Regions from separate parts of the Candidatus Enterococcus lemimoniae genome, predicted to be linked through region 1. Evidence: predicted binding sites of a transcription regulator. Region 1 holds the regulator's gene; the other holds the start of a gene.
What was found. Region 1 encodes CtsR, which represses protease genes until heat stress. Its sites were predicted from a motif close to TTGGTCAAAAAAGGTCAAANA; they were not measured.
Positions count from the first base shown of each region.

Region 2: a site for CtsR is predicted at 5,592-5,612, ahead of clpP (ATP-dependent Clp endopeptidase proteolytic subunit ClpP). Genes of this name have one in related genera too.

Region 1 covers NZ_CP147248.1:2,431,076-2,440,207, forward strand. The annotation lists rRNA gene A5866_RS11480 (23S ribosomal RNA) at 1-638, shown strand, start outside; rRNA gene rrf (5S ribosomal RNA) at 735-850, shown strand; tRNA gene A5866_RS11490 (tRNA-Val) at 865-937, shown strand; tRNA gene A5866_RS11495 (tRNA-Lys) at 944-1,016, shown strand; tRNA gene A5866_RS11500 (tRNA-Leu) at 1,029-1,110, shown strand; tRNA gene A5866_RS11505 (tRNA-Thr) at 1,142-1,214, shown strand; tRNA gene A5866_RS11510 (tRNA-Gly) at 1,223-1,294, shown strand; tRNA gene A5866_RS11515 (tRNA-Leu) at 1,305-1,390, shown strand; tRNA gene A5866_RS11520 (tRNA-Arg) at 1,421-1,494, shown strand; tRNA gene A5866_RS11525 (tRNA-Pro) at 1,579-1,652, shown strand; gene A5866_RS11530 (CtsR family transcriptional regulator) at 1,817-2,284, shown strand; gene A5866_RS11535 (ATP-dependent Clp protease ATP-binding subunit) at 2,289-4,778, shown strand; gene A5866_RS11540 (peptidase U32 family protein) at 5,152-6,072, shown strand; gene A5866_RS11545 (peptidase U32 family protein) at 6,087-7,328, shown strand; gene gor (glutathione-disulfide reductase) at 7,394-8,746, shown strand; gene A5866_RS11555 (polyprenyl synthetase family protein) at 8,787-9,132, opposite strand, start outside.
Region 2 covers NZ_CP147248.1:1,183,448-1,192,579, forward strand. The annotation lists gene ilvB (biosynthetic-type acetolactate synthase large subunit) at 1-1,395, opposite strand, end outside; gene ilvD (dihydroxy-acid dehydratase) at 1,409-3,100, opposite strand; gene A5866_RS05705 (hypothetical protein) at 3,582-4,097, opposite strand; gene A5866_RS05710 (TM2 domain-containing protein) at 4,312-4,788, shown strand; partial or broken gene A5866_RS17055 (IS3 family transposase) at 4,915-5,198, opposite strand; gene clpP (ATP-dependent Clp endopeptidase proteolytic subunit ClpP) at 5,695-6,291, shown strand; gene A5866_RS05725 (DsbA family protein) at 6,396-6,917, shown strand; gene A5866_RS05730 (hypothetical protein) at 6,933-7,133, opposite strand; gene whiA (DNA-binding protein WhiA) at 7,182-8,117, opposite strand; gene A5866_RS05740 (gluconeogenesis factor YvcK family protein) at 8,149-9,132, opposite strand, start outside.

The DNA of each region.
Region 1 (9,132 bases):
CCTAAAAGGTAACGGAGGCGCCCAAAGGTTCCCTCAGAATGGTTGGAAATCATTCGCAGAGTGTAAAGGCAGAAGGGAGCTTGACTGCGAGACTTACAAGTCGAGCAGGGACGAAAGTCGGGCTTAGTGATCCGGTGGTTCCGCATGGAAGGGCCATCGCTCAACGGATAAAAGCTACCCTGGGGATAACAGGCTTATCTCCCCCAAGAGTCCACATCGACGGGGAGGTTTGGCACCTCGATGTCGGCTCGTCGCATCCTGGGGCTGTAGTCGGTCCCAAGGGTTGGGCTGTTCGCCCATTAAAGCGGCACGCGAGCTGGGTTCAGAACGTCGTGAGACAGTTCGGTCCCTATCCGTCGCGGGCGTTGGAAATTTGAGAGGAGCTGTCCTTAGTACGAGAGGACCGGGATGGACTTACCGCTGGTGTACCAGTTGTTCTGCCAAGGGCATTGCTGGGTAGCTATGTAGGGAAGGGATAAACGCTGAAAGCATCTAAGTGTGAAGCCCACCTCAAGATGAGATTTCCCATTTCTTTAAGAAAGTAAGACCCCTGAGAGATGATCAGGTAGATAGGTTGGAAGTGGAAGTGCAGTGATGTACGGAGCGGACCAATACTAATCGGTCGAGGACTTAACCAAAGAAACGAAATAAAAAAGTATTTTCGGAATGTTTGATTACTACTTCAATCCAGTTTTGAGTGAATAATCACTCAACTTAATAGTAACAACACCCAGTGTGGTGGCGATAGCGAGAAGGATACACCTGTTCCCATGCCGAACACAGAAGTTAAGCTTCTTAGCGCCGATTGTAGTGAAGGGTTTCCCTTTGTGAGAGTAGGACGTCGCCACGCTAAAGTGTTGTCTTGGAGGTTTAGCTCAGCTGGGAGAGCACCTGCCTTACAAGCAGGGGGTCGGCGGTTCGATCCCGTCAACCTCCATTTTTTGAGCCGTTAGCTCAGTTGGTAGAGCATCTGACTTTTAATCAGAGGGTCGCAGGTTCGAGCCCTGCACGGCTCATAGGAATATTTTGCGGGTGTGGCGGAATTGGCAGACGCACTAGATTTAGGATCTAGCGCCTTACGGCGTGGGGGTTCAAGTCCCTTCACCCGCATTTTTAGTCTCGTTTAATACTTGGCGAATACGCCGGCTTAGCTCAGTTGGTAGAGCATCTGATTTGTAATCAGAGGGTCGAGGGTTCAAATCCTTTAGCCGGCATCCAAATTGCGGAAATAGCTCAGTGGTAGAGCACCACCTTGCCAAGGTGGGGGTCGCGGGTTCGAACCCCGTTTTCCGCTTAGCTTGTTCGCCGGGGTGGCGGAACTGGCAGACGCACAGGACTTAAAATCCTGCGGTGAGTGATCACCGTACCGGTTCGATTCCGGTCCTCGGCATTGCAGTGACATACAGATGTATGACATGTAGCACCCATAGCTCAACTGGATAGAGTGCTTGACTACGAATCAAGAGGTTAGGGGTTCGACTCCCTTTGGGTGCATAGTTGATAGGTTTGACTGCGGATTAGAAGGTAATGTGTATTCGTTCCTTTTAAGCGTTTAGTCTTTTTTTATTATTATAGCTACGGGAAGTAGCTCAGCTTGGTAGAGCACTTGGTTTGGGACCAAGGGGTCGCAGGTTCGAATCCTGTCTTCCCGATTGAAAGAACAGAGTAATTGCTCTGTTCTTTTTTGTTCTAATGAAATACCCAATGCGTTATCTATATTTACTTTTTCTTATCAAATTAGGCATTCTCCTTTATTAAACAGTTGAAGTTATGTATAATTAAGGTCAGTATTAGTCAAGGGAAAAGGATGAGTGTGATGAGTAATCAAAATACTTCGGATTTAATAGAAGCATATCTAAAGAAGATTCTTGAAGAGAGCAGTAAAATTGAGATTCGCAGAGCCGAAATGGCTCATTTATTCAATTGTGTTCCATCCCAGATTAATTATGTTATCAATACACGCTTTACAATTCAACGCGGCTATTCTGTTGAAAGTAAACGTGGTGGCGGTGGTTACATTCGAATCGCCAAGGTTCAAATTTCTGATAGTGATCAATTGTTAAAACAGATTGCTCAGTTTACAGGCAATGAACTTTCAGAAAAAGATGCACTGATTTTTATACAAAAGTTGTACGAAGAAGAAGTGATCACCAAAAGAGAAGGAAACCTGATGTTGTCAGTTCTTGGAAAACAAGTTCTAGGCAAAGCAGGATCAAATGAAGATTATTTACGTGCTCAATTGATGCATTCATTTTTAGAACGTTTGAGTTACGAGGAGGAATGATAATATGGATGAATTATTTACAGAAAGTGCCAAGGCAGTCTTAGCCATTGCACAAGAAGAAGCAAAATATTTTAGGCATCAATCTGTTGGATCAGAGCATTTGCTATTGGCATTAGTTTTGGAGCCAAATGGAATTGCTGGGAAATCATTGCGCCAGTTGAATGCTGATAAAAACGATATTCGTGAAGAAATCGAACACTTGACGGGTTATGGTACTGTAAAAGCCTATCCTAAAGGTTCATACTTGCCTTATTCTCCTCGTGCAAAGCAAATTTTTGCATATGCTGGTGATGAAGCCAAGCGTTTAGGTGCACCAAATATTGGTACAGAACATATTTTATTAGGGTTATTAAGAGATGAAGATATACTAGCATCACGTATTTTATTGAATCTGGGCTTAAGTTTATCCAAAATGCGCCAGCTTTTAATGAAAAAAATTGGTATAACAGATCCACAAATGAGTGGTAATGTAGGACGTCGAAGAAATAATCAAGCTCAAAAAGCAGCACCAAAAGGAACGCCAACATTAGATTCTTTAGCACGTGATTTAACAAAATTAGCTCGTGAAAAAAATCTTGATCCAGTAGTTGGACGTTCACAAGAAGTTAGACGTTTGATTCAAATTTTAAGCCGTCGTACAAAAAATAACCCTGTTTTAGTTGGAGAACCTGGCGTTGGTAAAACAGCGATTGCTGAAGGGTTAGCTCAAAAAATCGTCAATGGTGAAGTGCCAGAAGATATGCAAGAAAAACGCTTGATGATGTTAGATATGGGCGCTTTAGTAGCTGGTACTAAGTATCGTGGAGAGTTTGAAGATCGGCTCAAAAAGGTGATCGATGAGATTTATCAAGATGGCGAAGTCATTTTATTTATTGATGAATTGCACACTTTGATTGGTGCAGGTGGTGCTGAAGGCGCAATCGATGCATCAAATATATTAAAACCAGCACTTGCAAGAGGTGAATTGCAAACAATCGGTGCAACAACATTAGATGAATATCAAAAGTATATCGAAAAAGATTCTGCTTTAGAACGACGTTTTGCCCGTGTGCAAGTTGATGAACCAACACCAGAGGAAGCAGAAGAGATTCTAAAAGGTTTACGTTCTCGTTATGAAGAACATCATGGTGTGGAGATTACAGATGATGCGCTACATGCAGCGGTTCAATTATCTGTACGCTATATCAATTCTCGTCAGTTACCAGACAAAGCAATTGATTTGATGGATGAGTCTTCAGCAAAAGTTCGTTTGGATTTAGCCGACGAACCTTCTGAAATCAATAATTTGCGCTTGGAAATTGCTCGTTTAGTTGAAGAAAAAGAAGCAGCAATTCAAGCTCAGTCATTTGAAAGTGCTGCTAGGTTACGTCAAAAAGAGAAAAAATTGGCACGTAAATTAGAGAATATTTTATTATTAGAACAAAAAGAAGCGTCTGGTTATGCTAATCGGGTAACAGAAGAAGATGTTGCTAATGTGGTATCACAATGGACAGGCGTGCCTTTACAGCAATTAGAGAAAAAGGAAAGTGAACGACTGCTTGAATTGGAAAGTATTTTACATCATCGAGTAGTTGGTCAGGACGAAGCAGTTCAAGCTGTGTCGCGTGCGATTCGTAGAGCTCGTAGTGGTTTGAAAGATCCAAACCGACCAATTGGTTCGTTTATGTTTTTAGGCCCAACAGGTGTAGGGAAAACGGAATTAGCAAAAGCTTTAGCTGAAACAATGTTTGGTAGCGAAGATGCCCTTGTTCGGGTAGATATGTCTGAGTTTATGGAAAAATATAGCACCAGTCGTTTGATTGGTTCTCCTCCAGGTTATGTGGGATATGAAGAAGGCGGCCAATTAACTGAAAAAATTCGCCAAAAACCGTATTCTGTTATTTTACTGGATGAGGTAGAAAAAGCGCATCCTGATGTCTTCAATATCTTGTTACAAGTGTTAGACGATGGTCACTTAACAGATTCTAAAGGACGAAAAGTAGACTTTAGAAATACAATTTTGATTATGACATCAAACATTGGCGCAACGGCGATTCGTGATGAAAAAAATGTTGGTTTCAATGTTCAGGATCTAACGAAAGATTACGGTGCAATGCAAAAACGGATCATGGAAGAACTGAAAAAAGCATTCCGTCCAGAATTTTTGAATCGTGTAGATGAAACAGTTGTCTTCCGTTCATTAGATCAGGAAGAAATTCACGAAATCGTGAAAATCATGAGTAAATCAATTGTTCAACGCTTACGGGAACAAGATGTTAATGTGAAAATCACAGCAGCTGCGATTGAAGTGATTGGAAAAGTTGGCTTCGACCCGGAATACGGCGCACGCCCAATTCGTAGAGCTTTGCAAAAAGAAGTAGAAGACCGTTTAAGCGAAGCATTACTTTCAGGTCAAATCCATCTTGGGGATAAAGTGACGATTGGAGCAAGTAAAGGAAAAATAACATTAAACGTTAAATCGCCTAAACTTGAACAGATGTTACAAACAATTTAAATTTAAAATCAATAATTCGCTGTGCAAAACGAATCTGTTTTGTACAGCTTTTTTTCTTAAATAGACATAAATAATACTCTTTATTTTGTGAAAAATGATCGTTAAAATAAAGAGAGCCTATTGGAAAGTTTGTGAACCTGTGCTACTATAAAACAGTTGTAAGAAGACTGTGTAAAAAGATAAAAGTATTGTTGTTAGATGAATTTGTAAAGGATTGGATGAGTCTGTTCAGCTTTTAAGATATTTAGCTTCATGGGCTAGCTCTTCAGAAAAAAGATAAATATGAATGGTGGCAAAAAACACAACCTTCCCTATTTCCTATTTTTCAGTCAGAGCTAAACGAGCCCATTTAGCTTTTAAAGGAGGATACAAAATGATAGAACTTATTGCGACTGCTGAATCTGTTGAACAAGCGGAGGCGTTATTAGCAGTAGGGGTAGATACTTTATACATTGGAGAAGAGATGTTCGGGTTGCGCTTGCCAACGTCATTTTCTCGTGAAGAACAGCGTATTATTACAGAAAAGGCCCATCATGCTGGGAAAAAAGTGACTGTTGCGTTAAACGGGATCATGCATCCAGAAAAAATGAAGCAGGTCCCGGAGTATTTGACTTTTTTGCAAGAAATCAACGTAGATCAAATAACTGTTGGAGATCCAGGGGTAGTATTTGTTTTACAACGTGACGGGATTGACATTCCATATATTTATGATGGAGAAACCTTAGTAACTAGCTCTCGTCAAATTAATTTCTGGGCAAAACGTGGATCGATCGGTGCAGTTTTGGCTCGTGAAGTTCCTTTTGAAGAAATGAAAGCAATGAAGGATAATTTGATGGTTCCAGCTGAAGTCCTTGTATATGGCGCTACATGTATTCATCAATCAAAACGTCCATTGTTGCAAAATTACTATAATTTTACTAAAAATGATGAATCCGCTAGTAAAGAGCGTGGGCTATTTATATCCGAGCCTAAAAAGGAAGAAACACACTATTCCATTTATGAAGACAGTCATGGTACTCATATTTTTGCAGATAATGATGTCAATTTAATTGGTGAGCTAGACAAACTTCATGAACATAATTACACAAAGTGGAAGCTTGATGGTATTTATGCGCCTGGAGAAAATTTCGTAAAAGTAGCGGAACTATTTGCAGATGCTAAGGAAAAAATAGAAGCCGAACTTTGGTCGAGTGAGCAAGCACAAGTGGCAATTGAACAAATAGAAGCTCTTCACCCAGAAAATCGTGGTTTAGATATCGGGTTCTTTGATTTAGATCCAGACGAGATAAAGTAAGGAGAAAAAAACATATGACAAACGAACGAACACTGAAGCGTCCTGAGGTCTTAGCACCCGCAGGGACGCTAGAAAAACTAAAAACAGCTATTCACTACGGTGCAGATGCAGTCTACATTGGTGGTAATGCTTATGGATTACGTAGCCGTGCCGGGAATTTTACAAAAGAAGACATGATCGAAGGTGTAGCGTTTGCCAACGAACATGGGGCAAAAGTTTATGTGGCAGCAAATATGGTTACACATGAAGGAAATCAAGAAGGAGCAGGAGACTTTTTCAGAGAAATTCGTGATGTTGGGATTTCAGCAGTCATTGTTTCTGATCCAGCTTTGATTGAAATTTGTGCAGCGGAAGCGCCAGGCTTGCCGATCCATTTATCTACACAAGCATCAGCTACCAACTATGAAACATTAGAGTTTTGGAAAAACGAAGGATTAGAACGTGTGGTTTTAGCGCGTGAAGTATCTATGGACGAAGTCGCAGAAATCCGCAAAAATACAGATGTGGAAATTGAAGCGTTTATTCATGGGGCAATGTGTATTTCTTATTCTGGTAGATGTACGTTGTCTAATCATATGTCGATGCGGGATGCGAATCGTGGTGGTTGTTCACAATCTTGTCGTTGGAAATACGAACTTTATGATATGCCTTTTGGCGCTGAACGTACAAGTTTGACTGATAAAGGTGAAGTGGAAGAAGAATTTTCAATGAGTGCGGTGGATATGGCGATGATCCAACATATTCCTGAATTGATCCAAAATGGTGTTGATAGCTTTAAAATCGAAGGCCGAATGAAGTCAATTCACTACGTTTCTACAGTAGCGAATGTTTACAAAAAAGCGGTTGATACGTATATGGAAGATCCTGAAAATTATGAGTGCAAACAAGAATGGATCGATGAGCTTTGGAAAGTCGCGCAAAGAGAGCTTTCAACTGGCTTTTATTACCATGTACCAACCGATGAAGAACAGTTATTTGGAGAACGTCGCAAGATCCCACAATATAAATTTATCGGGGAAGTGATGGCGTATGATCCCGAAACGAAAGTCGCAACGATTCGTCAAAGAAATCATTTTAGTGTAGGCGACGAAATTGAATTTTACGGTCCTGGGTTCAAACACTTCCATCAAACAGTAGATGTTATGTATAATGAAGAGAACGAGTCAATTGATCGAGCACCAAATCCAATGATGATTTTAACAATGCCAGTTGAAGAACCAGTAGCAGTTGGTGATATGATTCGTAAAAAGAAATAAATATTTTGATTGAGGGATTGGCTGTTACAGCTTGTCCCTTTCATTGCAGAAAGGATAAGTGAACAATGGCAAAACAATATGATTATATCGTAATCGGCGGTGGCAGTGGTGGAATTGCTTCTGCTAATCGTGCCGGGATGCATGGGGCTAAGGTTTTATTGATCGAAGCGGCTGATATTGGCGGAACTTGTGTGAATGTTGGTTGTGTACCTAAAAAGGTGATGTGGCAAGCAAGTTCAATGATGGAAATGATAAAACGAGATACAGCAGGGTATGGAATGGATGTAGAGGTCAAGTCCTTCAGTTTTAAAAAGCTCGTTCAAAATCGTGAGGCGTACATTGATAATCTACATGCGGCTTACCATCGTGGGTTAGATAGTAATAATGTAGAAGTTTTAGCAGAGTATGCAACGTTTGTTGATGATCACACAGTCGAAGCAGGAGGCGAATGTTTTACAGCTCCTAATATTTTGATTGCAACTGGTGGACGACCTAAAAAATTAGGAATTCCAGGTGAAGAATATGCAATCGATTCTAATGGATTTTTTGCTTTAGAAGAATTACCAAAACGAGTAGTCTTTGTTGGAGCAGGTTACATAGCTGCTGAACTTGCTGGAACCATTCACGGATTAGGATCTGAGACACATTGGGCATTTAGAAAAGACCGTCCATTACGAGGTTTCGATGAAATGTTATCAGAAAAAGTAGTTGAGCATTATGCTGAAGATGGCATGCATATTTATCCTCATTCAACTCCTCGTTCGATTGAAAAGTTTGAATCAGGAGAATTGATGATCACTTTTGAAAACGGAACTAAAATCACGGCTGATAGTATTGTATTTGGAACTGGTCGTCAACCTAATACAGATACGTTAGGGCTAGAAAATACACATGTTGAGCTGACAGACCAAGGCTATGTAAAAGTGGATAAATTCCAGAATACAACACAAACTGGTATTTATGCTGTTGGCGATGTGATTGGCAAAATCGATTTAACACCCGTGGCGATTGCCGCAGGAAGAAGATTATCAGAGCGTTTATTCAACGGAAAAGAAAATGAGTATTTAGATTATGAAACAATTCCAACTGTGGTCTTTACGCACCCAACAATTGCTACAGTTGGTTTAACTGAAAAAGAAGCCGAAGAGAAATATGGGGATGAAAATATCAAAATTTATCAATCGACTTTTACACCAATGTATTTTGCTTTAGGTGAGTATCGTCAAAAATGCGATATGAAACTAGTGTGTGTCGGCGAAGAGGAGAAAATTGTTGGATTGCATGGGATTGGCTTAGGGGTTGATGAAATGTTGCAAGGTTTTGCAGTAGCAATCAAAATGGGGGCTACGAAAAAAGATTTTGATAATACTGTGGCAATTCACCCGACAGGTTCGGAAGAATTTGTAACGATGAGATAAAAAAACACGGATAAAACGTCAAACGTTTTATCCGTGTTTTTTAATTTGTTCGTGCAAGAATGGCTTGTGTGATTTCCAAGAGCTCATTTTTAGCTTTAGAGGGAGTTTCAGGTAGCTTCTGAATACCTTTTAAAGCTTGCTGCGTATATTTTTGTGCAAGCTTTTGGGCTTTCTCAACTCCACCAAATGAATGAACCAATTCATAGATTTTATTTGTTTCAGAGTCAGTTAATGTTTCACCTTTTTTCAAATAAGGAAGTAGGGTGTCTCGTCCTTCTTCTAACGCATATAAAAGCGGCAATGAATAGATTCCCTGACGGACATCCTCCAACACAGGTTTTCCGATTTGTTCTGGACTTTGGGTATAATCTAAAACGTCATCTATA
Region 2 (9,132 bases), 1.2 Mb from region 1:
GATTGGACTATTATAAATGTTCAAAATAGCTAATTCTTGATTGGTCATTTGGAAACCGCCATCACCTACGAATAATACGACTTCCTTATCTGGACACCCTAATTTTGCACCGATTGCCGCTGGAATGCCATACCCCATTGTCCCAAGACCACCACTAGTAATCAATTGCTTCTCATTTTTGAATGGATAAAATTGAGCTGCCCACATTTGATGTTGACCTACATCGGTTGCAACAATCGCTTCACCCTTCGTCAATTCACCGATGAATTCGATGACTTTTTGCGGCTTGATTTCAGTGGTTTGCTCTTTATCGTATTTAAACGGATGTAATTTTTTTCTAGAAAGATTTAATTTTTTCCAATCAGTCGTATCGCTGCATGTGACTTCGATTTTCAGCATTTCTTTTAAGGTCTCTTTGGCATCGGCTACAATCGGAATTTGTGTCTCAATGATTTTCCCAATTTCAGCTGGATCGATATCCACATGAGCAATCATTGCATTTGAAGCAAATTCTTTTGGTGCACTGGCTAAACGATCATCAAAACGAGAGCCGATATTAATCAGCAAATCGCAATCTGTCAGCGCCATATTGGCTGCAAACGATCCATGCATACCACCCATCCCTAAGAATAATTCGTGTTCAGTTGGGATAGCCCCTAACCCTAGTAAAGAACTCAATGCTGGTACTTGATATTTATTGATAAATGCTACTAATTCTTTTCCCGCATCAGCGTGTAAGACACCCGCACCTACAAGTACTAGTGGTTTTTTGGCTATAGCAAGAGCTTCCATCAATTTTTTCACCTGAAGCTTATTCGGTTTCAAGGTTGGTTGATAGCTTGGTAAGTTTAGTTTGACCTCAATCTCTGCATCTGATTCCATTATAGTGATATCCTTTGGTAAATCGATCACAACTGGTCCTTTTCTGCCCGTTGTTGCAATATGAAAGGCTTCTTCGATAATTCTTGGTAGCTCTTTGGTTTCTCTAACCTGATAATTATTTTTGGTGATGGGCATGGTTAATCCGATCACATCGGCTTCCTGAAAAGCATCTTTTCCGATACCATCTGTGAGAACTTGACCTGTAAACACAACCATTGGAATCGAATCACTCATCGCATCCGCAATCCCGGTAATTGCATTCGTTGCACCAGGACCGCTGGTTACGATCACAACACCAGGTTTACCAGTTGCTTTAGCGTAACCTTCAGCCGCATGTACAGCGCCTTGTTCATGTCGCGTCAAAATATGAGGAATATCGCCATCATATAAAGCGTCATATAAAGGAAGGACTGCTCCACCAGGATAACCAAAAATCATTTCTACCTTTTGCTTCAACAACGCTTCTATCAAAATCTTTGAGCCATTTTTCATTTTTCTTCGTTGTTCTGCCATGAGCTTCCCTCCTCTAGTCTAGCAAATCTTCTGGAATCTGCATGATTCCGCCTGTATGAGCTGAAGTTACCAATGCTGTATAACGTGCTAAGTATCCTGTTTTTACCTTAGCTTTGAATTTCGGCAATTGGTCATTTCGTTTCGCCAACTCTTCATCAGAAACATGTAGTTCTAGTGTTCTATTGATTAAATCGATTTCGATTTCGTCACCATCTTTTACCAAAGCGATTGGACCACCTGCAGCTGCTTCTGGAGAAATATGTCCTACAGCAATTCCCCGAGTTGCTCCAGAGAATCGGCCATCAGTGATCAAGGCAACATCTTTACCTAAACCACGTCCAACGATACTCGATGTTGGTGCCAACATCTCTGGCATACCAGGACCGCCCTTTGGTCCTTCATAACGAATCACAACAACATGTCCTTTGGTTACTGTATGATCATCGATTGCAGCAACAGCTTCATCATGGGAACTGAAACAAATCGCTTTTCCAACAAATTTTTTGATTGATGGATCAACACCACCAACTTTGATCACACTGCCTTTAGGTGCAATATTGCCATATAAAATCGATAAACCACCGACTGGGCTGTATGGATTTTCTTTTGGATGGATGACTTCTTCATTTTTGATTACAGCATCCTGAACATTTTCACGAATCGTTTTTCCTGTAACCGTGATTCGATCTGGATGAATAGCATTACCTAGATCAACTAACTCTTTCATGATTGCTGGAACGCCGCCTGCTTCATGTACATCATGCATTGAGTACGCAGAAGAGGGTGCAATTTTAGAAAGGTATGGAACACGCTCTGCAATTGCATTGACTTCCTCCAGGTTATAATCAATCTCAGCTTCATTAGCGATCGCTAAGGTATGCAAGACAGTATTTGTTGAACCGCCCATTGCCATATCTAAAGCAAAAGCATCATCAATTGCTTCTTTCGTAATGATATCTCTTGGTTTCACCTGATTTTTAACTAGGTCCATCAAATGAAAAGCGGATTTTCTAACTAATTCTCTACGTTCATCTGATACAGCTAAAATCGTACCATTACCCGGTAAAGCCATTCCTAAAACTTCCATCAAACAGTTCATAGAGTTTGCCGTAAACATTCCTGCACATGAACCGCAAGTTGGGCAAGCATTTTGTTCCATAAAATTAAATTCTTCTTCAGTCATTTTACCTTCTTTAAAAGTACCGACCGCTTCAAACATATTAGAAAGTGTGGTTGTATGTCCTCTTGGGTCAACGCCTGCTTTCATAGGTCCGCCTGAACAAAAAATGGCTGGAACATTGGTCCGAACACTGGCCATCAACATTCCTGGAGTGATTTTGTCACAGTTTGGGATGTAAAAAACACCATCAAACCAATGAGCATTAATGACAGTTTCTGCAGCATCTGCAATAATTTCTCGACTTGGCAGTGAATAACGCATACCAATATGTCCCATAGCAATCCCATCGTCTACACCGATCGTATTGAATTCAAAAGGAATTCCTCCCGCTTCACGGATTGCTTCTTTTGCCACATCCGCTAATTCTCTCAAATGCACATGACCCGGGACAATATCAATATAAGAATTGCAAATTGCAATAAACGGCTTGTCCATATCTTTGGCATTTTTAACCTGTCCAGTCGCATAAAGCAAGCTTCTAGCAGGGGCGGCTTCGATTCCTTTTTTGATTTGATCACTACGCATGTTTCATCCACTCCAATTCTGTTATCTGCAGAGAATTCCATTTTTCAGATTCTTCTGCTTCAGTTTCTTATTTATGCATTGCCTCTTTACAGCACAGCACTTTCTACAAAAAAAACATCCCATCGATTAAATGGGATGTCTTAGTAAGAACCCCATCTACCAAAGACAAACAGGACTCAAACATCTGCGAAATTTCTCAGTGTTCTAAGTCCTACACGATAAAATAATGACTAATACGTGGTTGTTGTTTGTCTTTTTCATGGCAATGGTCTCCTCTTTTATAAAATCTATAAAGATTAAAATAGCATGTGATAAATAAAAGCTTTTGTTAACTATAAACCGAATAAATGAGAATGTCAATAAAATTTGATAAAAAGATTCAGAAAATTCTAAAAACATCCGTATTAATTTTCTTACTTATCGTTTGTATTTTTGACTATATAAAAAAAGACACCCCAAATGATTGGAGTGCCACCTATTTTTAACCTCTTTGGAAATAATATAACGGTTTATGCGTTAATCGCTTCATTTGTCGTTTCTTGTCTTCGATGATTGAAAGTAACTCATCTGAAAAACTTTCTAAGATGACCCGACCGCCTTTATACGTACTGCCGCCCATTGAGATCACTTCATCAGGCGTTAAAATGACTTTTCTATGTGCAATTTTTTTGAAAAACTCTTCAATCAAGTATGTAGGCAAATAGAAATTATTTTGAGCCGAAAACGATTCTAAATAGATAAAATCGTCGATACTGATATAACAATCATCCATTGAAATAAAATTGACTGATTTGTCGACATAGATGTCTCTTTTTTGGAGGATCTCATTGATTTTCTTGTTCAGAAGATTCAATGTCTCTATTTCCTTGACATAGTTTTCTAGTTCTCGATACCGGACAGCCTTACGCTCCTCATAGGTCACACGTAATGCTACGCCGACTGATACGATCACAGCACCGATCAAAACACCTGTAATACCTGCAATAAAAACAACCATTGGGATTCCCTCACTCTTTTCATTCTTGTTTTTTTAGTATAACACACTCTTTCATATGCGCAAAAAATAAGAGAAGAATTAGTTATTTCACTTAGTTTTTTATTTTCTTTTGTATATTCTAATTATCTACTTTATTAAAAGGTCTAGATTACCCATTCCATTAATGATATAATATGACAGTAGTAATATTATATATGAGAGTTGGGAAGTTAATATGGGGAAAAAAGTTATTAAGTTGGATTTCGATGATGTTGTTATCGCAAATGAAGATGGAAGTACGACACGCGCACTGTATGAATGGTTTAATTTTAAACCAGAAATTGGTGATCTTGTCGATGTATTTGAAGATGGTGACGAATTAATCATCCACAAAGCAGAAAAGGCTGTAAGTGCAACTGACAATTTACAAGACAAAATCAATATCAACATTGTTAATGAAAATAACAATACACAATCAGTTGGTGGCTATGTACAGCATGGCAGAGTCGTTAACAAATGGATTTATTTTATCTTAGCATTTTTCTTAGGTGGTCTAGGTGTTCATAAATTCTATTCTGGCTTTTCTGGAAAAGGCATTATGTACTTAGTATTCTGTTGGACAACTATTCCTGCAATTATTGCATTTTTTACATCAATTGCTACATTACTTAAACCTGCTGATCAAAACGGAAACATTGTTGTAACTTCATAATAATCAAACAAAAAAACTTAGGATATGTAGTGACTCCCAAAAGTTAGACTTTTTGTAGAGTGGATTTTTCCACTCTATTTTTTATGTAGTCTTTTGATTGAATTGTCGAAACTCTACAGGACTTTTTCAATTCAATTTTTCTTTGATCCGGTGATGATTATAATAATAAATGTAGTTCTCGATTGCTTTTCTTAACTCATTTTGACTTTACCATGATACAATTCTTGCTTTAAGATACAGAAAAAATTCTCCTATGGAGAATTATCTAAACAGGTTTCTTTTCGAGACATATTTTGAAAAATACAGGTGTCCTTTAATGTTTGTCTATAGGTATTCATTTGATAAGCCCAACCTAGATCAGAGTGGAAGGTGCGACGATAAGGACAATCATTCGTTTGAGACATAGCTTCTTATAGACCAGTCATAATTGGCTACTTCTTGATAGGATAACTCTGTATTTAAATACAACTCTATAGCATCTAACTTAAATTGAACAGAATAATTTTTATTTTTTAGACTACGAAGCAGTCCTTCTTCACCAAATTCTTTATAGGCATTGATCCATTTTCTTATTTAAGAATTATCTTTAAACCCATACTTTTTCTGGAGAAAATGTGTACCTCCATGACCTGATAAGTAGTCATAGACAAATTTAAGTTTAAATTCAAACGTGTGTTTTGCCATACAAAAAAAACTCCAATCCAAAAGTTAGACTTTCAGGTCTAACTTTTGGATTAGAGGTGCAATATTCTAAAGTTTTTTTACCAAAAACTCCTTATTTTTTTGTTTAACCTTGTGCATTAATGTTGACCTTTTTTGACCAATAAAGTATACTTTTTTTAAGCATTAAGGTATGCTTTGTGATAAAATGATTTTGAAGAGTTTTTTATATAGGAGGAATATACTATGAATTTAATACCAACAGTCATTGAACAGTCATCTCGTGGAGAAAGAGCGTATGACATTTATTCACGATTATTAAAAGATAGAATCATTATGTTGAGTGGTCCGATCGATGATAATGTAGCCAACTCAGTTATTGCGCAATTACTATTTTTGGATGCGCAAGACTCTGAAAAAGATATCTATATTTATATCAATTCACCAGGCGGAAGTGTTTCTGCTGGTTTAGCTATTTTCGATACAATGAATTTTGTTAAAGCAGATGTTCAAACAATCGTCCTTGGCATGGCTGCTTCTATGGGGAGTTTCTTACTAACAGCTGGTACAAAAGGCAAACGTTTTGCCTTACCAAACGCTGAAATTATGATCCATCAACCGCTAGGCGGCGCTCAAGGTCAAGCAACTGAGATCGAAATCGCAGCGAAACACATTCTTGACACGCGCGATCGCTTAAATAAAATTTTAGCAGAGCGCACGGGTCAACCACTTGAAGTCATCGAACGTGATACTGATCGTGATAACTTTATGACAGCTCAACAAGCAAAAGAATACGGCTTGATCGATGAAGTAATGGAAAATAGTAGCTCATTAAGCAAATAAACTCAATGCCCAAAATTTCTTTTAAGAATTTTGGGCATTTTTATTTAAACTACGAACAAAAAGCGCTACACTAAAGAGAGAAGAAATGAAAGGATGGTATTAAAATGGATATTTCAGTAATTGATGCAACAAAAGTTACAACAGAGAACGGTTTAGCTATTGGTAATGATTCAGCACCCGTAAAAATGGTAGAATTTATGAATGTTCGTTGCCCTTATTGTAAAAAATGGTTTGAAGAATCTTTTGACTTGTTAAATGAATATGTTAAAGCCGGTAAAGTTCAACGAATCATCAAACTTTTAGATAAAGAAAAAGAAAGTTTGCAACGTGGTAATGTCATGCATCATCATATCAATTATGATCTACCTGAAAAGGGTTTAACTGATTTAAAACAAATGTATGATACCCAAGATCAATGGGGACATCTTTCTTTAGAAGATGTCGCGATATTTGCAGAAGATAATTTGCAACTAGCTAAAAAAGAAGAACCTGCAATTGTTCAAGCCATCGTAGCGGAAGCGGAAGCTGCTAATATTAAATTTGTGCCAACCATCGTAATTGGTGAGCATATCTTTGATGAGTCAGTGACAAAAGAAGAATTAATTCGCTACATTGAAGGGAACTAAAAAAGTGAGACAAAGCTATTTAGGCTTTGTCTCACTTTTTTTATTTTCATGATCGGTATTTACGCTTTTATCTATTGAGGCATCTTCCACTTCTTTTTTAGCATCTTGACCAAAGCTCAAAATCTTATCTACATCTTCTTTTCCAAGAAAAGTCCCTAGTCCTTCTCCCAGTTGTTTGATTTGCCTCATGATAAAATCTTTATCTTCTACACCCATCCTACTCACCTAGCCCTCTGCTATTTGGATTTAGCCTTCTACACGGAACTATGCACTTTTTTCTCTTAGTTTATCTGCAAATTCATTGATTTTACGAATCCGATGATTGATGCCAGATTTCGAAATAGCGCCAGATGGAATCATCTCACCCAACTCTTTCAAACTGACTTCCGGATATTCTAAGCGTAATTCTGCAATCTCCTGCAGTTTCTCCGGTAAAGCTGAGAGTCCAACAACACTTTCAATATATTGGATATTTTCAATTTGTTTCGATGCTGCATCGATGGTTTTATTTAGATTTGCGGTTTCACAATTTACTAAACGATTCACTGAATTACGCATGTCTCGAACGATACGGACATCTTCAAATTTTAGCATTGAATTAGTCGCACCAATCAAGGTTAAAAAATCAGCAATTCTTTCGGCACCTTTCAAATAAGAAATGTAACCATTGCGCCGCTCCAACGTCCGGGCATTTAAGTCATAGTAGTTCAGCATCTGGCAAATATCGTCATTATGTTCTTCGTAAATCGAAAATATTTCCAAATGATAACGACTTGTTTCCGGATTATTGACCGAGCCGGAAGCCATAAACGCTCCTCTTAAATACGATCTCATTTTTTGTGCATTCCCGATAATATCATCGGATACATGGGTGTTGAACATCATGCCATCTAAAATATCCAAATCTGCTAGGACACTTTTCGTGTCTTGCTTTAGTCGAACGATATATACGTTATTTTTTTTTAGTTTCATTTTTTTGCGGACTAACAATTCCGATCGAACATCGTAATGATCTTTTAAAAGAGAATAGATTCGTCTGGCAATCGCTGCATTTTCAGTTTGAACATTCAGTACAAATTGCTGGTTTACAATACTTAATGATCCGTTCATCCGAATCAAAGCAGCTAACTCAGCCCGAGCGTGCTCTCGATGAACCTCCAATGTCGTCAGTTCTTTTTTTACATCTGCTGCAAATGACAAGTTTCAGCCCTCCTCTCTTATTGATAAGTCCTTAATATCTTGCGCCAAATACAATTCGGAATAATTCGTCTACTACTTTATCCCCATCATGAAAAACGCCACCATCACGTAGCTTTAAGAAGTCCGTAGAAATCACACGACAGCCTTCGTCTCGTAATTTTTGGAAGTCATGTTCCACTTGGACTAAGTACTCATCATAAACTTCTGGATCCATATAGCCATCAGGAACGTTTTCTGTATTGACCAAAACAGTATCAACAAATTTACTATTCAAGTGTTCATGAAGTACACACACATGATCAGCATCAGTAAAATGTTCTGTTTCACCTTTTTGAGTCATGATATTACAAATATAGACGACTTCACCTTCCGCATTAATGATCGCATCGCCAATTTCATTGATCACCAAATTAGGTAAAATACTGGTGAACATACTGCCTGGTCCCAACACGATCATATCCGCTTCCTCAATTGCTTTAACAACTTTTCTAGCCGCTTTAGGTTGCTCATCGTCATTGGTATTGGTTACAAAAACATGATCAATTGTTTTACGATCAACGGCAATGCTTGATTCACCGATCGCAGTCGTACCATCTTTAAATACAGCATGAAGAGTCAATGGTCTTTCTGACGAAGGATAGATATGTCCATCTACATGCATCATTTTTGAAAGTAGCTGAATTGCTTCATAAGTGCTGCCACGCATTTCTGAAACAGCAGCAATAATCAAATTACCAATTGCATGGTTGGCAAAATACTTGTCTGATTTATCAAACCGATATTGAAAAATATCTTCATAAAGCTGGGGCATATCAGACAAAGCAACCAACACATTACGTAAATCTCCTGGCGGCGTCATATTCATTGACTCACGAATCGCCCCACTACTGCCACCATCATCAGCAACAGTCACAACAGCTGTGATATCAGCACTTTGGTTCCGCAAGCTTTTTAAAATAACAGGCAAACCCGTTCCACCGCCAACAACGACGATTTTAGGTTTTCTAATCCGGTA